3 regions of the Shewanella sp. QJM3NY_23 genome follow, and region 3 is predicted to be linked to each of the others. Evidence: predicted binding sites of a transcription regulator. Region 3 holds the regulator's gene; each other region holds the start of a gene.
What was found. Region 3 encodes sigma-54, which starts transcription at its own class of promoters, with help from an activator protein. Its sites were predicted from a motif close to GTTGGCACGNNNNTNGNNT; they were not measured.
Positions count from the first base shown of each region.

Region 1 (4,264 bases), 1.3 Mb from region 3:
CTTCCTCGCAATTAACTCGCCATTGGCCATAGACAGTATGGCGCAATAGACGCCTAGAGTGTGTCCACATCATACATAAAAGCGAGGCCACTGCACTACTGCAATGGCCCCGTAAATATCATCTTGTACGCCAACGATGACGACCACTTAAACGATGTTAGCTATCATCATGATTTACTTACACTCAGCGCTTAACATTAGCTAAGCGCCTGCATGATCGAGATTAGTTGGCACTCTTGAGCGAGACAAACTCAGGATAAGCATCGATACCACAGTCAGATGCATCCATGCCATTGTACTCTTCCTCTTCAGTGACTCGGATCCCCATAGTCACTTTGAGTACGTACCAGACCACAAATGAGCTAGTAAATACCCAAGCGAAAATCACTGCCGCCCCAAGTAACTGCCCTGTTATGGTCGCATCGGCATTCGATAGCGGCACCAAGAGTAAACCAAATAATCCAGCCACACCGTGCACCGAGATTGCGCCCACAGGATCGTCTATCTTAATGCGATCAAACATCACAATAGAGAAGACCACTATGCCACCGGCAAACAGACCGATACCACCAGCTAATAGCAATGAAGGCGATAACGGATCGGCAGTGATGGCGACGAGACCAGCCAAGGCGCCATTGAGGATCATGGTTAAATCAGCCTTACCCCACACCATCTTACACACAATGAGCGCTGCGATGGCACCGCTCGCGGCAGCCGAGTTGGTGTTAACAAAAATCTTGGCCACAGCCGAGGCGTTCTCCATGTCCGATACCAATAACTGCGAGCCGCCATTAAAACCAAACCAGCCCATCCACAACACAAACATACCTAAGGTTGCCATGGGTAAGTTAGACCCAGGGATCGGGTTTACCTGACCGTTAGGGCCATACTTGCCTTTACGTGCACCGAGCAGTAACACCCCAGAAATAGCTGCTGTCGCGCCAGCCATATGCACAATACCGCTGCCAGCAAAGTCGACAAAGCCCGCTTCAGACAGGAAGCCACCGCCCCATGTCCAGTAACCTTCGATGGGATAGATAACCGCCGTCATCACCACAGAGAAGAGTAAAAAAGACCAAAGCTTCATCCGCTCAGCGACCGCTCCCGAGACGATAGACATGGCTGTCGCCACAAACACCACTTGGAAGAAGAAATCCGATTCTAAAGCATGGTCGGCATCGCCCGCTTGTGAGCCAATCAGTGCGCCTAACGAGGGCAGCCAGCCGCCTTCGGTGTTATCGACGTACATAATGTTGTAACCCACAATTAAGTACATGATGCAGGCGATGGAGTACAAACAGACGTTTTTGGTTAATATCTCAGTGGTGTTTTTAGAGCGCACCAAACCCGCTTCTAGCATGGCAAACCCTGCCGCCATCCACATCACCAGTGCACCTGAAATTAAAAAGTAAAATGTGTCTAGTGCGAATCGCAACTCGGTCACCGTGGTACCTAATGCCTTTAGTTCTTCCATTGTCTTATCCCCTTACAGTGCTTCGTTATCGAGTTCGCCCGTACGAATACGGATAACCTGATCTAAATCTGTCACAAAAATTTTGCCATCACCTATCTTGCCCGTTCGCGCTGCCGCCACGATAGATTCAATCAAGTGTTCAACATTTTCGGACTTAGTGGCGATATCGAGTCTAACCTTAGGTAAAAAATCGACTTGATATTCAGCGCCGCGATAGAGTTCGGTATGGCCTTTTTGGCGCCCAAATCCTTTCACCTCGGTGACTGTCATGCCCTCTATCCCCATCCCTGCGATGGCTTCTCGCACATCATCCAATTTAAAGGGTTTGATAATTGCACTGATTAGTTTCATTCCAGCCTCCGGCTCGTGATTGTAATGTGGTAATGCAAGAGACAATTCAATCATCAGGCCAACAATACAAAACCTTAACAATCAGAAACTTATTTTTTACACCCAGAGATTACCCGGCCACTATTGCACCGTTTTGGTGCGTGCACCGTATCGATGCACAAAAAACAAGCACCCGCCTATTCGACTTATGACCGATTGGTTATGGCGTTATCCTAGGTATGATAGAAAACCAACCATGGGAGGAGATGACTATGTTAGAACCACAGGAGTGTGTGTTATTGATTGTCGATGTGCAGGGCAAGCTTGCCCAGATGATGCATCAAGCCGATACCTTAGAGCACAAGCTGACCACCTTGATCAAAGCGGCAGAGCTGTTTGACATCCCCATTGTCTGGCTAGAGCAGCTACCCGAGAAACTCGGCACCACGAGTCCAGCATTACAGGCCCTGCTGGCCCCGCACCACCAGCCAATCGCCAAAGCCCATTTTAGTGCTTGGTATACCGAGGCCTTTCGCCACGCAATGGAAGGCACCAAGCGCAAACAAGTGCTGATGGCGGGCATTGAAACCCATATCTGTGTCTATCAAACCTGTCGCAGTCTGCTCGATAATGGTTATCAGGTGAACGTTGTTGCCGATGCGGTATCGTCACGCAGTGCTGAAAATAAGCAGCTGGGCATTCAGATGATGACTCAGTATGGCGCGAAGGTGACCAACTGTGAGTCTTTACTGTTTGAACTGCAGCGCGAAGCCAGCGGCGAGCGCTTTAGGGCCCTACTAAAGATGATTAAATAGTTTGTACTCAAGGGACAGGCCTATCTCGGCAACGGGCAGAATATGACAAAAAGCCCTGGTTAAATACCAGGGCTTTTTAGTGTGATGACTTAAAACAAACCGTTAGAGAAGCACTACTGGCTTACTGACGCAAAGGCTCACTCACGGCTTGGCTATATCACTTGCTTAGTACGTTGCTTCACGCTGCTTAGCTTCGGCGTCCCACTTAGGCAGTACGGTTTTCTTGAACTCTTCCTTGTCGGCGTTCATCTTTTTCATGTCCATACCGAGCGCCGCTTGGGCTTTGGCTTTAGTCGATACATCAGGGATCGCAATCGGCTGCTTAACCCCTTTCACCGCTAATAACTGTGCCAGTTTAATACGGGCATCGGCGGCTTTATCAACTGCGGTACCTAATACACGTAAGGCTTCATCCGGTGCATGAGCCGCCACCCCATGAGAGGCTGTGGCATAATCCCAGCGCCACTGTGAATGACGGATATCCATTAAGATAGGCTTCATTTCAGTCTCGCTAGCACCAGCGTCCCACGCCGCTTTGGCTTCAAAGTGAGCTCTAACCAACTGAGCTTCAGCACGCGCCTTTAAATCGGCCACTTTCACTTTACGTTCTTCGGTTAGGTTAACCATGAACTCTTTGCTTTGGCTATGACAGGTGCCACAGGTTTCTTCGAAGCGATCAAATGGATTACCCACTTTATGGTCGGTAAACTTACGGCCTTCGGCATTGGTAACCTTAGGCATGTGACAATCGGTACAGGTCACATTGTTTTTGCCGTGTACACCAAGCTGCCAAGTTTCATAACCTGGGTGCTGGGCTTTAAGCATAGGAGTTTTCGATAGGGCATGGGTCCAATCGGTAAAGTCCATACTATCGTAGTAGACTTCCATCTGCTCAACTGTGGTGCCCATATCCCATGGGAACTTAACAAAGCCTTTGCGATCTTGTGTTTTTTCGAAGTAGTACTCTACGTGGCACTGACCACACACCATAGATTGCTTATCTTTTTTAGACGCTTTATCGAACGGGGTGCCTAGGGTGTTCATGGCTCGTTCGGCAAACGGACGAGACAGGCGTAACTTAGCCGAGCCTTTCTCATGACAATCGGAACAACCGATAGTATTGACTATCTCTGCACCACCTTTGTACCACTTACCGGCGAAATAGCCATCTTCGCCTTGCTCTTCAATCATACGAGGCACATCAGGGCTCTTACATGACCAACACGCCATCGGCATTGGACCATCTTCAGCAGACTTAGGGGCACCAGTACGTAAGGTATTACGCACATCGGTTACCGCATACATATGACCACGAGGTGCATTGTAATCTTTGGCAAAGCCATAACCCGCCCACAATACCACTAAACCGGGCACTTGCTCTAACATATCGACAACATCTTTGCTTTCAGCGGTCTCATGCCAGCTGTTATATTGCTTCGCAAATTTGTCTTTATACACTTCATTACGTGGCTCAGTTTTGTCACTGGCCATCACGCCACTTGTCATTAAGCTCGCTGCAACTAACGCGCTTAGCGCAAAGGTTTTTTTTGTTAAATTTTTCACCATCTCATCTCCGTATTATTCATAGTTATCTGCAATAACCACAATATCTCCATGGCCAAAGTTAGCCTTTAAGCTGATTTTT
Region 1 is NZ_CM149657.1:3,252,800-3,257,063, forward strand. Features, by position in the region: gene AC0VXX_RS14445 (ammonium transporter) at 224-1,474, opposite strand; gene AC0VXX_RS14450 (P-II family nitrogen regulator) at 1,487-1,825, opposite strand; gene AC0VXX_RS14455 (hydrolase) at 2,077-2,619, shown strand; gene nrfA (ammonia-forming nitrite reductase cytochrome c552 subunit) at 2,785-4,185, opposite strand.
Region 1: a site for sigma-54 is predicted at 1,870-1,888, ahead of AC0VXX_RS14450 (P-II family nitrogen regulator). Genes of this name have one in related genera too.

Region 2 (4,264 bases), 740 kb from region 3:
TATTTACTTTCATAATGATTAGACTAGCTTGAACGGCCAGATTGCACCTATACTTCGTTGTGGCCCGTACCTTTAGACATTTTTTTCATAGAAATTAGTGTCATAAATTTGACGAGTTTGGGCCTGGTTATCATTCAAATTTATTAAAGCAATTAGCATGCCTATACTTATAGTTACTATGGGTGGGGAAGCATTGACAAGGCAAAGGCATTATGTCGAGTATTCTTGATTCAGTAAATAAACGCACCCAACTCGTGGGGCAAAACCGCCTAGAACTGTTACTGTTCAAATTAAACGGTCGGCAACGATTTGGCATTAACGTATTTAAAGTTAAAGAGGTGCTGCAGTGCCCTCCATTAACCGCGTTACCAAAGCTAAATCCTGTGGTTAGAGGTGTCGCCCATATTCGTGGCAAGACGATCTCTGTGATTGATTTAAGTGCAGCGACGGGTGGTCGCCCGATTGAAAACACCGACGAGTGTTTCATTATCATTTCTGAATATAATCGCAGCGTACAGGGGTTCTTAGTTAAATCTGTTGAGCGCATCATCAACATGAACTGGGAAGCTATTATGCCACCGCCACAGGGTGCGGGGCGTTATTCTTATTTAACTGCGGTTACCGAGATTGAAGGTGAGCTGGTTGAGATCCTTGATGTTGAAAAAATCCTCGATGAGATCTCACCGGTTAAGACGCAGATCAGCCAAGAAGTGGATGATAAGCTGACCATTGATAGAGATCGCCATTATCATATTATGGTGATTGATGATTCAACTGTTGCCCGTAAACAAATTATTAGGGCGCTTGAGTCATTAAACCTACAAATCGATACCGCTAAAGATGGCCGAGATGCACTTAACCAATTGGTGGCGATGGCGGCCAATATGGATAATGTGGCTCATGAGATCCCATTAATTATTTCTGATATCGAGATGCCAGAGATGGATGGCTACACCTTAACGGCAGAGATTAGGGACAATCCTAAGCTTAAAGATATTAAGGTGGTGCTTCATACTTCACTCAGTGGCGTGTTTAATCAGGCGATGGTCGAAAAAGTTGGCGCCAATGATTTTATTGCTAAGTTTAATCCAGATGAACTCGCGGCCGCGGTGAATAAGCACCTTAGCTTGTAAATTGAGCGTCGTCATACAAGCACCTAACTTTGAATAGTTTATGCTTGTCTCAGTGAGTTCGCTAATGTATAACGCTTGGCTGTTTAATGCTTGCTATAGTAGTGTATGTTGTAGCCTGTTTTACTTTTATAAGATTGGGATATCTAGGTGCCGAATAAATCACTTGCTGAAGCTGAGTACAACCAATTTAGATTATTTCTGGAGCAACACAGCGGGATCGTGCTGGGTGAAAATAAGCAGTATTTAGTTCGTAGTCGCTTGGCGCCATTAATGGGGAAATATAACCTTCCTTCATTATCAGAGGTGGTCAAACATTCAATGAAGCCGACGGAGCGGCAGTTAAGGGCTGAGGTTATCGATGCGATGACCACTAACGAAACCTTATGGTTTAGGGATCGTTATCCGTTTGAGCTGCTCGCAAATAACTTATTGCCTGAGTACACTCGTTTAGGGCGTCCACTCAAAATATGGTCGGCGGCGTGCTCCTCAGGGCAAGAACCTTATTCGTTAGCCATGACCATTTTAGAATATCAGCAGCGTAAACCAGGGGCATTACCGGGTAGCGCATCGATATTGGCCACCGATTTATCGCCATCTATGTTAGACAGGTGTAAAGCGGCGCAATATGATAATTTGGCGCTGGCTCGGGGCTTATCAGATGAGCGTAAACGGCAGTTTTTTGCTCCAACCACACCAGGCTCTATGGTCGTCAAAGACAATGTAAAACGTTTGGTGAATTTCAGAGCCCATAATTTGCTTGAAAGTTATACCTTACTGGGTAAATTTGACATTATATTTTGCCGCAATGTACTCATCTACTTTGCACCTGAGGCAAAGGCCAAAATATTGCGGCAATTTGCTGCCGCTTTGAACCCCAAAGGGATCTTATTTCTTGGCGCTTCGGAGTCGATTGCCGGATTAACCGAAGAGTTTGAGATGGTGCGCTGTAATCCTGGCATCTATTATCAAAAGCGTGGTTAGTCTTTACTACCTGATTTAGTTAAAATGCCAGCAATAAGCTGGCATTTTTTATCTTTATGGTTTTTTATTAACCACTCCCATCCTCTTCCCCCTTGTTTGGCATAACAATTGCTTTGTTGTTGATATCTGTATGAGGAGGCAATTTTATGGCGATTAGTTTTGATAAAGCATTAGGTGTGCATCAATTCACCTTGGGTGTGCGTTCAACGCGTGCGCAGGTGATTTCATCTAACATTGCCAATGCCGATACCCCTCATTATAAAGCCAAAGATCTCGATTTCGACAAGGCACTGCAAGCTGCTCGCAGTCGGCAAGGTGGTTTAGCCATGAGCCGCAGTGACGAACGTCATTTCGATTTAGCGGCTTTAAGTCAGCAACATGTGAGTTATCGCGTGCCAAATCAGCCCGATACAGGTGATGGTAATACCGTCGATATTCAGCAAGAGCAATCTGAGTTTATGCAAAACGCCTTAGAGTATCAGATGTCGTTAGGGTTTCTTGACAGTAAATTTGCTGGGCTGAAAAAAGCACTTAAAGGAAATTAATGATGAGCTTATTTAATATCTTTGATGTTTCTGGATCGGGTATGTCGGCGCAATCTATCCGCCTTAATACCACGGCAAGTAACATTGCCAATGCCGATTCAGTTTCCAGTAGCATCGACCAGACTTACCGTGCTCGTCATCCTGTATTTGAAGCGGAAATGGCCAAAGCGAGTCATCAACAACAAACCTCACAGTCGGTTAAAGTGGCGGGCATTGTTGAAAGTGATAAGCCGCTGCAGAAAGAATATTCTCCTGATCACCCGTTGGCCGATGCCGACGGTTTTATTTACAAACCCAATGTGAATGTGATGGAGGAGATGGCGAACATGATCTCTGCATCGCGTTCGTACCAAATGAACGTACAAGTTGCTGAAGCGGCCAAGTCTATGCTGCAACAGACTTTGCGAATCGGCAAATCTTAGGAGGTAATTAGTGAGCCTCATTAATCCGTTAAGCAGTCAGTCTCCCCTGAGCAGTGAAAAGCAAAGTGGGCAGATCACACCGCAAGCAAACAGCAGAACGAGTGCCATCACCGAATCTACGGGAAATCCGTTTCTAGATGGTATTCGCTTACCTGAGGAGTCATCGATTCCTGAGGCAAATAATCAACAGTTGACGCAAGATGATTTTTTCTCTTTATTGAGTCAACAGTTGTCGATGCAAGATCCATTTAAGCCTGTGGATAACGATCAGATGATCGCGCAGATGGCTTCATTTTCGACCGTCGATGGGATCAGCAAGCTCAATGAGGAGATAGTCAACCTTAATGCTGTGATGACCTCGAGTCAGGCACTACAAGCCTCAGGGCTCGTTGGGCAGAAAGTGCTTATTCCGTCAGATACTGGCCATATTTCTGCTGAAGATCCGCAATTAAAAGGGATCATCAGTACGCCAGAGGCTATCGATGACATTACTGTGCGCATCGAAGATGAAAAAGGTCAGTTAATCAAAACCTTTACCGTCGATGGCAGTGCAGGCGGCAATATTGATGTCAGCTGGGATGGGCTAGATAAAAATGGCGAGCCGGTGGCGAGTGGTAATTACTCGATTAAAGCTTCTGGCAAAGTGGATGGTAAAAGCGAAGACCTAGCGGTATCGACCTACGCTCATGTGACTAGCGTCTCATTAGGTACAGCCAGTACCGGCGCAATTTTAAACCTTAGGGGCATAGGGGGTATCAAGATTGGTGATGTACTCGCCGTCTCTGAAACCTAGATAAAGCTTACGTTAGGGCATAACGTCCACGACAACGAATAGAATTTTTAATGAGGTGATTTATGTCATTTAACATTGCATTGAGCGGTATCTCAGCAGCCCAAAAAGATCTTAATACCACGGCTAACAATATTGCCAACGTCAATACGGTTGGTTTTAAAGAGTCTCGCGCCGAATTTGCCGACGTGTACGCCAACTCCATTTTTGCTAACAGTAAAACCACAGTCGGTGGCGGTGTGACCACATCGCAAGTCGCGCAGCAGTTCCATCAAGGTAGTATGCAATTTACCAGCAACGCCCTTGATATGGCGATTAATGGCGGTGGTTTTTTTGTGACGTCATCTGAAGTGGGCTCACAAGATATGTCTTTTACCCGCGCAGGTGCATTTA
Region 2 is NZ_CM149657.1:1,221,132-1,225,395, forward strand. Features, by position in the region: gene flgA (flagellar basal body P-ring formation chaperone FlgA) at 1-13, opposite strand, end outside; gene AC0VXX_RS05555 (chemotaxis protein CheV) at 213-1,133, shown strand; gene AC0VXX_RS05560 (CheR family methyltransferase) at 1,281-2,114, shown strand; gene flgB (flagellar basal body rod protein FlgB) at 2,261-2,659, shown strand; gene flgC (flagellar basal body rod protein FlgC) at 2,662-3,081, shown strand; gene flgD (flagellar hook assembly protein FlgD) at 3,092-3,874, shown strand; gene flgE (flagellar hook protein FlgE) at 3,937-4,264, shown strand, end outside.
Region 2: a site for sigma-54 is predicted at 2,210-2,228, ahead of flgB (flagellar basal body rod protein FlgB). Genes of this name have one in related genera too.

Region 3 (4,264 bases):
CCATCATCTGCAGTGGCAGATTGTCGACACAGTAATAGCCCAGATCTTCCAGTACCCTAAGGACTACCGATTTTCCTGAGCCTGAGCGCCCAGATACCATTACCAATTTCATTGGGTGATCACCTGATACAGTTCTGCTTCGTCGTGGGTTTTTCTTAGCTGTTTGATGATAGCTTTATCACTTAATTTCTCTGCCATCGCGGCGAGAGTGCTAAGGTGTTGCTCGCATTGATCTGCGGGAACCAATAATGCAAAGAGGATATCGACCGGCTGATTATCAATTGCATCGAATGCAATTGGCTCTGCACATTTTATCAATACGGCGACGGGCTTCTCAATATTCGTCAGCCGTCCGTGAGGGATCGCGATACCATTGCCTATACCTGTGCTGCCCATTTTCTCTCTCGCCAAAAGGCTTTCAAAAATCTCTTGAGAGGAAAGGGTGGGGTACTGGACAGCGGCCAAGTCGCTGATAAGTTCCAGTACCTTTTTCTTACTGCCCGGAGTGGCGCAGGTTGTGCACTCCGGCCGCAGGATGGTACTAAGTTCCATCGTTAATGTTTTGTTAGCTTCTCTTTGTGTTTAATGACCTGACGATCTAATTTATCGATCAGGGAATCTATCGCGGCATACATATCCGCGTGCTCTGATGTTGCAAATACTTCTCCACCACTAAGATGTAACTTTGCTTCAACTTTTTGCATCAATTTTTCGACATTTAATATCACGTGGACATTATTGATCTGATCGAAATGCCGTTCAAGCTTTGTAAACTTTTCTTCAACATAGTTGCGCAGAGATTGGGTGATCTCAATGTGGTGCCCAGTCAGATTTATTTGCATAAAGTGATTCCTCCGGTTTCCAGTTGTTGATTATAAGCTTTTACGTTGATTTGACGGCGGTATCAACATCGCTTCACGATATTTTGCTATCGTGCGTCTAGCGACTTGAATACCTTGCTCGGCTAACAGTTGCGCCATCTTACTGTCACTTAAGGGTTTCTTCTGATTTTCTGCGGCGACTAGCTTCTTAATAAAAGCGCGGATCGCAGTAGAAGAGCATTCGCCACCATCGTCGGTCCCGACATGGCTGGAGAAAAAGTATTTTAGCTCAAAAATCCCTCTTGGAGTGTGCATATACTTTTGGGTGGTGACCCGCGAGATGGTCGATTCATGCATTTCGACCGCCTCGGCAATATCATTAAGCACCATAGGTTTCATCGCTTCTTCACCAAACTCGAAAAATCCTTGCTGGAAATCGACAATGCAGTTGGTAACCTTGAGCAAGGTATCGTTGCGGCTCTCTAAACTTTTTAGAAACCATTTAGCTTCTTGCAGGTGACCACGAATAAACTGGCCATCGGCTTGGTTTTTGGTGCTGCGCGCCATCGAGGCATAATGTTGGTTTACATTAATCTTAGGCATACTATCGGGATTAAGCTCGACCACCCAGCGACCTTTTTTCTTGCTAACTGTGACATCGGGGATCACGTATTCGTCGCGACTGGCAGTAATGGCCAGCCCCGGGCGCGGATTGAGGGTTTGAATTAGCGCTATGGCCTCGCGTAATTCATCCTCTTTCAGCTTGGTCTTACGCATCAATAGGCGAAAGTCTCGCCCGGCGATAAGATCTAAGTAATCACGGATCAAGAGTCTGGCGTTGTCGATATGCGGGGTGTCGGGGCTGTATTGGGCCAGTTGGATCATCAGGCATTCGCTGAGGTCTCTGGCACCAATCCCGATAGGATCGAAATGTTGTACCCGCTTTAATACCGCTTCAATTTCGTCGAGTTCGATTTCAGGATCGCCCATGGCTTCAAGAATATCGTCGCAAGTTTGCGTCAAGTAGCCACGCTCGTCTATGGCATCAATGATGGCGGTGGCGATAGCGAGGTCGTTGTCAGAAAAGGGAGTGAGGTTTTTTTGCCATTCGAGGTGTTCATACAAGCCTTCGCTGGTCTCCCCTTGAAATGGCATGTCATCGTCGCGCATCGCACCAGAGCTGGAGTTAGGTGATGCGGTATAGACCTCATCCCATGTAGTGTCGACGGGCAGCTCATCGGGCATAGAGTCTTGGTTGAGTGCATCGGAGGTTTCTAAGCTCGAATTGTCTTCACTCGAGTCGACTTGCAGTTGCTCATTGTAATCGGTGTCGAAGTTGTCATTACGCTCTTGTTCTGAGTCGATATTGGCGCCTTCTTGCTCCTCGTCTAACTCGAGTAGAGGGTTAGACTCTAGTGCTTGCTGGATCTCTTGCTGCAATTCCAACGACGACAGTTGTAACAAGCGAATAGCTTGTTGCAACTGGGGCGTCATGGTTAAATGCTGACCCATTTTGAGCTGAAGTGACGCTTTCATCGTACTGCTATTCCCTTGTTTCTAATTCTAAAGTGAGAAAGCTGCCTCTGGTATTAAACCGCTAAGGCGAATGATCTACTTATAAGGTAAAAGCGGTTTCGCCTTTACCTTGAGCGCTAATAACGTTAACTATAGCTTGAATTGTTCCCCTAAGTACACCGCTCGAACTTGTTGGTTATCTAAGATCTCAGCGGGGGTTCCTTCTGCAATCAAGTTGCCGTGGCTGACAATATAGGCTTTCTCACACACATCCAATGTTTCCCGTACGTTGTGGTCAGTGATCAGTACCCCAAGGCCACGATTTTTCAGTTGCTCAATAATCTTTTTGATGTCGATAACCGAAATGGGGTCGACCCCGGCGAAGGGTTCGTCGAGCAAAATAAACTTAGGGTTGGCGGCTAACGCTCGGGCGATTTCGACGCGTCGACGTTCACCACCGGACAGTGCCATCCCCTGACTATCGCGGATGTGGGTGATATGAAACTCTTCTAGCAGGTGCTCCAACTCCTCTTCGCGCGCATCGTTACTGAGTTCGCGTCGGGTTTGTAATACCGCCATAATATTATTGCGTACCGATAATTTACGGAAAATACTGGCTTCTTGCGGTAGATAGCCAATCCCTTTGCGAGCGCGCAAATGCATAGGATCTAGGGTGAGATCGTCATCATCAATAAAAATACGTCCCTTGTCACTTTGCACCAGACCAACCACCATATAAAAGGTCGTGGTTTTACCGGCGCCATTAGGGCCTAGCAAGCCGACAATTTGCCCTGTGCGCACGGTTAAGCTGACATCTTGTACCACGGCACGGCTCTTATAGCTTTTGGCTAAGTTAACCGCTTTTAGCGTCATCTCTGTCATTACTGTTCCTGCTTGGGCTGTTCTTGGGGCTGACTTTTGCTGTTGTCTTGGTAACTTTCGGGTTGAATGATGGTGATAACGCGATCGCTACCCGTACTTTCGGCTATCAACTGTTGCTGCTCAATGTTGTAGCGAATTTGATTACCTGTGACTTGGCTACCTTCTTGTTCGAGGGTGGCATTACCAATTAGGGTTAGAGTGCGGGTCGACAGTTCATAGCGGATCTCATTGGCGCTGGCTGACGCTGGACGACCATTTTCCATCACCTGTGTATAAGTGGCTGGCTTACCCTTTGCCACTAAGATTTTGCCACTACTATTTTCTTTGGTAAAGGCGCGTAATTCATCGGCTAAAATTTTAATGGAGCCTTGAGTCACCTCTACTGGGCCATTGAAGATAATCTGATTATTTTTAATATCAGCTTCTTGGCTTGCGGCTGAAATCTTAACCTCTTGCAGCAGGTCGGTTTCATTCGCCGCACTCTGCAGGCTAACCATGGTTAACAGGCCTGCAAGAATAAGATTATTTAGTTTCATATGTTCCTTCTACCTGGCTCGTCAGTCGTACTTTTTGTGCATTGAGGTCGGCATATAAGCCTTTTCCGGTAATCAAAAAATCGTTACCGGTGATCCGAATGGTTTGATCGGATGTCATGATCATGGTGTTGAGGTCCAATTCCATGTAGTTGGTTTCTATGGTTTGGATGGGCTCTTCAGGGCTAATGGCATCAATAATGACATTATTTTCCAAGATGACTTTGCCACTGTCTTTGTCTAATGTACCCCGAGCCGAGCGCAACCGCCACTGAGCATCGCCGTTATCGGGATAGACCAGATAAATGGGCTGGGTAAAATAGGTCATATTACGCTCGGCATAGTGTTCCATATGGCTAGCCGAGACGCGGCTATTAAGTTTGCCTTGTTCGTCGTATTGCACGCTATTGATGTTGTTAATCACATAATCTGGACGATCGGACGCGTCGAGCAACAGCGCTTGTGATCCTTGCTTAGTCTGCACCTGCCAATAGAGCACTAAAGCGGTACCAA
Region 3 is NZ_CM149657.1:476,811-481,074, forward strand. Features, by position in the region: gene rapZ (RNase adapter RapZ) at 1-112, opposite strand, end outside; gene ptsN (PTS IIA-like nitrogen regulatory protein PtsN) at 109-552, opposite strand; gene hpf (ribosome hibernation promoting factor) at 555-842, opposite strand; gene AC0VXX_RS02265 (RNA polymerase factor sigma-54) at 873-2,357, opposite strand; gene lptB (LPS export ABC transporter ATP-binding protein) at 2,487-3,218, opposite strand; gene lptA (lipopolysaccharide transport periplasmic protein LptA) at 3,218-3,754, opposite strand; gene lptC (LPS export ABC transporter periplasmic protein LptC) at 3,741-4,264, opposite strand, start outside.